4 regions of the Pediococcus inopinatus genome follow, and region 3 is predicted to be linked to each of the others. Evidence: predicted binding sites of a transcription regulator. Region 3 holds the regulator's gene; each other region holds the start of a gene.
What was found. The regulator HrcA, encoded in region 3, represses chaperone genes, less so after heat shock. The targets are predictions, from matches to a motif close to TTAGCACTCNNNNNNNNNGAGTGCTAA.
Positions count from the first base shown of each region.

Region 1: the regulator HrcA is predicted to act here: its motif matches at 864-890, upstream of groES (co-chaperone GroES).
Region 2: the regulator HrcA is predicted to act here: its motif matches at 972-998, upstream of PI20285_RS01190 (Hsp20/alpha crystallin family protein).
Region 4: the regulator HrcA is predicted to act here: its motif matches at 719-745, upstream of clpP (ATP-dependent Clp endopeptidase proteolytic subunit ClpP).

Region 1 is NZ_CP019981.1:1,398,679-1,400,885, forward strand. Features, by position in the region: gene groL (chaperonin GroEL) at 1-510, opposite strand, end outside; gene groES (co-chaperone GroES) at 544-825, opposite strand; gene PI20285_RS07105 (CPBP family intramembrane glutamic endopeptidase) at 1,013-1,669, shown strand; gene PI20285_RS07110 (redox-sensing transcriptional repressor Rex) at 1,670-2,207, opposite strand, start outside.
Region 2 is NZ_CP019981.1:240,135-242,341, forward strand. Features, by position in the region: gene PI20285_RS01180 (HAD-IC family P-type ATPase) at 1-399, shown strand, start outside; gene PI20285_RS01185 (hypothetical protein) at 475-855, shown strand; gene PI20285_RS01190 (Hsp20/alpha crystallin family protein) at 1,088-1,516, shown strand; gene PI20285_RS01195 (aldo/keto reductase) at 1,707-2,207, shown strand, end outside.
Region 3 is NZ_CP019981.1:893,696-895,902, reverse strand. Features, by position in the region: gene ribF (riboflavin biosynthesis protein RibF) at 1-294, shown strand, start outside; gene hrcA (heat-inducible transcriptional repressor HrcA) at 392-1,441, shown strand; gene grpE (nucleotide exchange factor GrpE) at 1,456-2,052, shown strand; gene dnaK (molecular chaperone DnaK) at 2,079-2,207, shown strand, end outside.
Region 4 is NZ_CP019981.1:1,360,934-1,363,140, forward strand. Features, by position in the region: gene rpoN (RNA polymerase factor sigma-54) at 1-368, opposite strand, end outside; tRNA gene PI20285_RS06935 (tRNA-Arg) at 435-506, shown strand; gene clpP (ATP-dependent Clp endopeptidase proteolytic subunit ClpP) at 944-1,540, shown strand; gene whiA (DNA-binding protein WhiA) at 1,607-2,207, opposite strand, start outside.

The DNA.
Region 1 (2,207 bases), 500 kb from region 3:
ATCATTACCAACTTTTTCCATTGCATCAGCGATTAGTTGGCCAACTTCTTCGTTTGCAGCTGAGATAGAAGCAACTTGGGCAATATCATCTTTTGTTTTAACTTCATGAGACATCTTGTGTAAGCCTTCAACAGCGGCTTTTGTTGCGCGTTCAATTCCGCGACGGATACCAACTGGATTTGCACCGGCAGTAACGTTCTTCATACCTTCATTTACAATTGCTTGTGTTAAAACAGTTGCAGTGGTTGTTCCGTCACCAGCAATATCGTTAGTTTTTGAAGCAACTTCAGAAACTAACTTAGCACCCATATTTTCAAAATGGTCTTCAAGATCAATTGACTTAGCAATTGTCACACCATCATTTGTAATTGTAGGCGAACCATATGATTGTTCCAAAACAACGTTACGACCTTTTGGACCAATTGTTGATTTAACTGTGTCAGCTAATTTGTCGACACCTTTTAACATTTTTGTTCTTGCATCTTCGGAAAATTTAATTTCTTTTGCCATAAAATTTTCACCTCATTGAATTTATTTTTTTAATTAGTCAGTAATTGCAACGATATCTTTTTCGTGCAAAACCAAATATTTTTTGTCTTCGTATGAAACTTCGGTACCTGCATACTTGTCAAAAATAACGGTGTCACCTGTCTTAACAGCGGGGGCAACTTTTTCTCCGTTATCTAATACGCGTCCTTCACCCACAGCAATAACTTTACCGCTTTGTGATTTTTCCTTAGCATTACTTGCAAGGACAATTCCACCAACGGTTTGTTCTTCTTCCTGTGCTTCTAATATCACGCGATCTCCTAATGGTTTTAACAATATGAATCCCTCCATTTATTTTATACTTTTTACTGTTTTTAGCACTCTTGACGTTCAAGTGCTAACAACAATATTTACTATATCATTCTCCCCACAGAATGCAAGTATTTTACTGACCTTTTTTGACAAATAAATTCAAGTATCTTGCAAAAATGCTATACTATAGGAACAAATATGAGGTGAGCAAATGAAATTAGAAAAGAAATCCATCTATATATTAATTACGTATTTAATCGTTTATTTGTTGCCCGGTGTCTTAAATAGTTTCTTTAAATTAACACACATGGAAATTTTTAACATTCAAATTGTTGACTATTTAATCGGTGCTTGCTTGTTAGGCTATTTTGCCTTTCATAACATGCCGACTAATCTGCCTGAAAAAAAGCGCCGTTCTGTGGGCCAAACCATTTTGTGGGGTGTTTTAGGATTCATCGTGGTCATTATTCTCCAATCGGTAATTTTACGCCTGACCATTCAAACGGGTGGCAATGCTAATTCTCAAAATACGAGCGCCCTTTTATCAATTGTAAAGAGCTATCCCATTTATGCTTTGGTTATTATTGTGGCAGCCCCAATTATGGAAGAAATTGTTTTTCGCAAAGTACTTTTCGGCAATCTTGCCAATCTGCTAAGTTTCATTAATCCTAAAATTGCCCAGTTGCTTACCGCCTTTATTTCTAGTGGCTTGTTCGCCTTAGCACATTCAGACGGCCATTTAATTCTATACGCCGCAATTGGCCTCTGGTTTTCGTGGCTCTACCATCATACCGGCCGTATTCAAACTTCAATGATGGCGCATATTTTAATGAACTCGTTAGTTGTATTGCCAATATTAGGCTTGTAACTAATCATGCCGAATTGCATAGATTAGTGATTGCAGCTCATTGGTCAGATCAATATTTTGAATTCGGACCTCCGCCGGCACTGAAACGCGAACCGTTGTAAAATTCATGATGCCTTTAATTCCGGATTGCACGAGTTCATCAGTAACTTTTTGGGCAATAGCTGCCGGAATAGTAATAATGGCAATTTTAATTTGTTGTTCCTGCAGCTGTTCTCGTAACTGGGCCATTCCATATACAGGAACGTTACTTTGCACGGAACCAATCATGGTCGGATCAATGTCAAAGGCAGCACCGATTCGGACATTACTGTTTTTATGAAAATTGAAATTCAACAGGGCATGCCCTAAGTTTCCAACCCCAATCAATGCGACATTAGTGAGTGTGTCTTGATCAAGAATTTTTTTGAAAAAATCAATTAATTTGTGGACATCATACCCATACCCACGTTTCCCTAATGTACCAAAATAAGAGAAATCGCGGCGAATGGTTGCCGCATCAACTTGAATCGCTTCAGCTAGCTCAGTTGAAGAAACCCGT
Region 2 (2,207 bases), 650 kb from region 3:
TATGTGGCAATTTTGATTGCTGCTCTGGGAATTGGAGCTTTCAACTGGTTAACGATGCAAGGGGTTAGTTCGACCGTTGCAAGTACCGTTACCTTAAACGTAATTGTATTCGGAAAAATCTTTTATCTCTTTAACATTCGGACGCCCAAGCCAGCAATTTCAAAAGATGTTTTACGTAATAAGATGGCCTTTGTCATCATCGGGATTCTCCTGGTATTGCAAGCCGGAATTACCTATTTACCATTTATGCAGAGTATCTTTAGCACTGCTGGGTTAAGCGCCCCCCTTTGGTTATTGCCAATTGTGGCCGGAATTGTTGTTTTAATTGTTACTGAGCTTGATAAACTGTTTGATCTCCGCCATCGACTGCATTTAGCGACGTCTCGTAATCAAAAATAAAGGGGTTTCATTTTACCATTTTAAAAAGTGGTGCTAGGATGAAGTCGTAAAAATATGATTAGGGAGATTTCGAAAATGGCAAAAGAAGCAGTTAAAGTTGAAACAGATAAAGAACGGATTGCAAAAATCGACTTCGATAAAGAAGATGTTAAGCAAGCAGCTGACATGATCGCAGAAAAAGGTTTCGTTACTAGAAATGATTTTCCCGATTTAAAAGATCGGCTGTGGAGCGAAGGATTTTACGAACAAATTGAAGATGAATTTCATCATCGTGATAACGAAGATCCATACATTTTCTTTGAACGTTTTGACTTTATCGGTGGTGCCATTGAATCAATTATCTTCGACATGGACCAAGTTGAAACAAGAGAAAAAGCATTGCATATTTTAGGGGATGCTTCAGATTTAAAGGTTCAAGATAAGCCTAATGAAACACATAAAGTAGTTACTTATTAAACAATAGCGGACTAAATTAAAAGTTTCTAAACTGCGTTAAGCTAGTTTAGAAACTTTTTTATTGTTAAAATTAATGAATTGTAAATCCTATGATACCGGCTTTTTAAGACACACATTTAGCACTCTTACATAAAGAGTGCTAAATTCTTGCATTCGTTTCTAAAAGGTCATACTATATAAATGTACCAAGAAATGAGGTACAAAAAATAATATTAAAAGGGAGTCTTGAATTATGGCTAACGAGTTAAGAAACAGAGATTTTGATGATTTTGCACCACTTGATTTTTTCGATAATTTTGGGAAGAATTTCTTCAAATCGATGACTCAAGGTAGCTCAATGAAGACGGACATCCGTGAAAACGATAAAAATTATGAAGTTTCCGCAGAACTACCTGGTTTCAAGAAGGAAAATATCTCTTTGAATTATGACAACGATACGTTGACTATTGAAGGCAAGCATAACGTTGAAAAGGAAAAGAAAGACGAAAAAGGTAATTTGATTCGTCAAGAACGGAGTTTCAGTAACACTTCACGTCAATTTTATTTACCAGACATCGATCGTGAAAAGATCAGTGCTTCATATGACGGTGGCGTTTTAAAAGTAATATTGCCAAAGAGTGAAGAAAAGTTAGAAGCTGGCAAACAAATTCAAATTAACTAAAATTGAATGGTACTCTTTAAAAAGCTGTGACTACACTGTCGCAGCTTTTTTGCGTAATCATGGGGCCAAAAACTGCTTATAAATTGAATTCTTTATGTAACCGATATCAAATTAATTTTGTTTCGCCTAAAAAGGTGTTAAGCTGGAACTTGGATAGTTTCTTAAATCTATAATTTTAGGAGTGATAATTTTGAAACAAATTACAATTGGTGGCAAAAAGGTTTCTAACGTAGCCTTAGGAATTATGCGAATGGACGCGTTGGATACAGACGCTGCAAAAAAAGTAATTGAGACAGCCGTTGATAACGGTGTAAACTTTATTGATACTGCGGACATTTATGGAGGCGGTAAATCAGATCTCGTTTTCCGTGATGCTTTAGCTAAATCATCCGTAGATCGTGATGACTTATGGATTCAATCCAAGGTTGGGATTCGTAATGGCAATGATGACGGTTCAGGCAAGCCTTATGGAAACCGTTACGATTTCTCTAAACAACATATTATTGATGCCGTGAATCATGAGTTGCAGAGCTTAAATCTGGATTATTTGGATTCCGTTTTACTTCATCGTCCAGACCCATTGATGGAACCAAATGAGATTGCAGAAGCTTTTGATGAATTGCAAACAGCTGGTAAAGTGCGTCATTTTGGTGTTTCTAATTTCAATCCAATGCAATTTGAAATGTTGCAA
Region 3 (2,207 bases):
AAAGCTAGGATTCCTGGGATCGGGATTTACGCCGTCCGAATCAAAATCGGATCTAAATGGTATTTAGGCATGGCATCGGTTGGGCGCAACGTTACTTTTGGTGAACATCGTCCAATCACGTTAGAAATTAATATTTTTGATTTTGACCAGGAGATTTATGGAGAAATGGTTCGGGTTGATTGGTATCACTATGTTCGTGGTGAAATTAAATTTGACGGTGCAGAGGGATTAATCGATCAATTAAAGGCAGACGAAAAGAATATTCGGCAGTATTTTGCGAATTTGACTATATAATGCAAAAAAATGTTTGACTATTGTTGACTTTTAGAAAAACATTTGGTATCTTTAATAGTGTCTTAGCACTCCAATGTACTAAGTGCTAAAAGAGGTGATGGTTTTGCTGACAGATAGAGAGTTACTGATTTTAAAAGCAATCGTTCAAATATACACGGACGATGGGCAACCGGTTGGCTCAAAAGCATTGGTTAGTCAATTACCGATCCACGTTAGTTCGGCAACGATTCGAAACGAAATGGCAACATTAGAAGAAAAAGGTTTGCTTAAAAAGACACATTCTTCTTCTGGACGGGTGCCTTCAATTAAGGGGTACCGTTATTATGTGGATAATTTGTTGAAGCCTGATAAGGTTCAATCAAGTGATTTACGTCGCATTCGTTCTTCATTCAATCAACAGTTTCAAGAGATTGATGATATCGTAGCTGAATCTGCAGATATGCTTTCTAAATTGACTAGTTATACTGCTTTCACAGTGAAACCGGAGCTTAAGGATGCTAAGCTTGAAGGCTTTCGATTAGTTCCGCTTGGGAATCATCGGGTGATGGCGATCTTGGTTACTGATAATGGTGATGTTCAAAATCGCACGTTTAAGGTTCCTAGCAGCGTTAACCCAGAGGCGTTAGAATCTGTAATTCGAATTATTAATGATCAGCTAGTGGGATTAACATTAGGTGAGGTATTCAAACGACTGGAAACAGATATTCCGATGCAAATCGGAAAATATATAGAAACTCCAGATGGATTCTTAGATATCTTTGAAGATGTTTTGAAGAAATCGGCTACAGAACGTTTCTTTGTTGGTGGCCGTTTGAACCTTTTAGATTTTTCAAAGCAGCCTGATGTAAGTTCGCTTCGGTCGTTATATTCATTGATGGGACGGTCAACAGATCTCGCTGATGTATTAGGCGGATCACTTGATCAGAATATCCAGGTTCAAATTGGCAATGAAATTACCAATAATTTGTTGAAAAATTATAGTCTGATTACAGCCACATATGACGTTGATCAGCATGGTAAGGGTGTCATTGCGATCTTAGGCCCGACTAGTATGCCATATTCTAGAATGATTGGATTGGTTGGTGCGTTTCGAACAGAATTAGCGCAGCGATTAATAGATTATTACCACGATATTGATGATATTTGAGAGGTGTGAATGTAGTGTCTGAAGATAAAAAAGTTGAAGAAACTGAAAAAACGGCAGAGGAGACGAACGAAAAGTCTAAACCAGCCAAAGAAACAACAACTAAATCAGAAAAAAAAGCTAAAAAGCATGGCAAGTCAAATAAACAAATTGAAGAGTTACAAACGCAGATTAGTGAATTAACTGGTAAGGTTGATGCTATAACTGATCAATATATTCGTGCTAAGGCTGAAATTGCTAATATTCAAAAGCGCAACGAAAAAGAGCAGGCTAACCTAGTTAAATATGATGGTCAACATTTAGCCAAAGATATTCTTCCGGTTATTGATAACTTGGAACGAGCTTTATCCATTGAGGTTTCAGATGAGAGCGGTGTTCAGCTCAAAAAGGGAATCCAGATGGTGTATGATCATATGAGTAAGGCGCTTAAAGACAATAACGTAACTGAGATTGAGGCTGAGGGCCAATCCTTTGATCCTCAAATTCATCAAGCAGTCCAAACAGTGCCTGTTGAAGATGGTAAAGAAGCAGACCAGATTGTTAGTGTTTTACAAAAAGGTTATATGTTAAAAGACCGTGTTTTACGACCAGCAATGGTTGTCGTGGCACAATAAAAAATATATAAAGAGGGATAATAAAAATGGCAAGCAATAAAATTATTGGAATTGATTTAGGAACCACAAATTCTGCAGTTGCAGTGCTCGAAGGCGACAAGCCAAAGATTATTACAAACCCAGAAGGTAACCGTACTACACCTTCAGTGGTTGCA
Region 4 (2,207 bases), 470 kb from region 3:
AAGTAGCCATCTTGATCAATATACTCAAGTAAAAATAAAACTAAATTCCGTAAGGGAGTATCTCGCAGTGTGAGATGAATCTGATCAAGTAAATATTCAAACAAGGATTGATGACTGTCATTTGGAATTTGATTCATATAATTTTCATCAACTGATTGTGAAGATGATCTGGACTGCGAACTAATTGGTAGATCTTCTCGACTAGTTGACACATTAATTAATGGATTTTCCAACGCCTTTTGGTTCAAAAAATTTTGTAATTCTTCAACATTATATTGTAGAACTTGAATCGATTGCTGCAACGTCTGGGTCATTGCTAACCATTGAGCTTGTTTTTGATGTTGATGTAGGCCCTGTTGAATAGCCAAGTAGATCACCTCTTTTTAAATAGCTTGTTTTTTTAAAGTGAATACAGTAAAATTAAAAGGTAGTTTGCGCCGTTAGTGTAGTGGATCGCACGTGAGATTCCGGTTCTTGAGACGCGGGTTCGACTCCCGCATGGCGCATTTTTTTGTACCCAAAATTATTTTAGCCTTTTCAAAAATGTTGTTTCGTCACTGTTGAAAGGGTGTTCATAGTCTTCTAATTATTAAACACTAGTTATTAGATGTCAAACAAAATCATTTAAAAACAATAGTTGCCCACATTTTACAAAATAAAGATAAACCTTATTTAGAGCTGATTATCTTCAGCTCTTTTTTAGAACAAATCACTACCTTTACCATCCACCACACAAAAGTGAAAAAGATTAGAAACATGTTCTCAGGCCTTGTATCATGCCACTGTGATGCTTGATGGAAGCTAGTATTAAGGGGATTAATCAAAAAAAGATTCAAAGCGAGTAAAATTGTTTGACCTTTTTTGACCTTGGCGTTAAGCTATTACTATATTAGTGATGAACTAATAAAATAAAAAATTAAATTTAAAGGGAGGCTACTAAGTTATGAACTTAGTTCCAACAGTTATTGAACAATCATCACGTGGCGAACGTGCTTATGATATCTATTCCCGTTTGTTGAAGGATCGAATCATTATGCTTTCCGGTGCTATCGATGATGACGTTGCTAACTCAATTATTGCCCAGCTTTTGTTTCTTGATGCCCAAGACTCTGAGAAAGATATTTACCTATATATCAACTCTCCCGGTGGTGTTGTAACTGCCGGCCTTGCAATTTACGATACAATGAACTTCATCAAATCTGATGTTCAAACAATCGTAATGGGGATGGCTGCATCTATGGCTAGTGTATTGGCATCGTCTGGTACAAAGGGCAAGCGTTTTGCTTTACCTCATTCAGAAGTGTTGATTCATCAGCCATCTGGTGGTGCTCAAGGACAACAAACTGAAATTGAAATTGTCGCAGAAGAAATTCTAAAGACACGTAAACAATTGAACCAAATCTTGGCTGACAATTCTGGTCAACCATTGAAAGTTATTAATCGTGATACCGAGCGTGATCATTACTTTACAGCTCAAGAAGCTGTTGATTACGGCTTGATTGACGGAATTATGGCCAATAACGAAGATTTAAAGAAGTAACATTTCAGATATTCAAAAAAAGACACTGAGTTTTTATAACTCGGTGTCTTTTTTTGTTTACAGACTCTACGCACGTAATTTATCTGCATATTCATTTAATTTTCGTAGTCGATGGTTAATCCCCGATTTTGAAATTGCACCACTTGGAATCAACTCGCCCAATTCCTTTAAACTGACTTCTTGATTATCCAATCTAACTCGCGCAACCTCTTGAAGTTTTGGTGGTAATTTATTAATTCCTACCATTTCATCAATATATTTAATGTTATTGATTTGTTTACTCGAAGCGTTAGCAACTTTCGTCAAATTAGCATTTTCGCAATTTACAAGCCGATTAACAGAATTGCGCATATCACGAAGAATCCGAACGTCCTCAAATTTCAGCATCGAATTGGTTGCTCCAATTAAAGATAGGAAGTCCGCAATTCGTTCCGCTTCCTTCAAATAGACAATATATCCGCTACGTCGCTCAGTCGAACGCGCATTTAAATGATATCGATTCATCCATTCAGTCAACATTGCGTTGTGTGTTTCATATAAAGAATAAATTTCCAAGTGATATCGACTTGTTTCAGGATTATTAACTGATCCTCCAGCCAAAAATGCACCTCTTAAATAAGAACGGATTTCACCCTCAGTTGTCAGTAAATCATCAGGCACTTTCTCA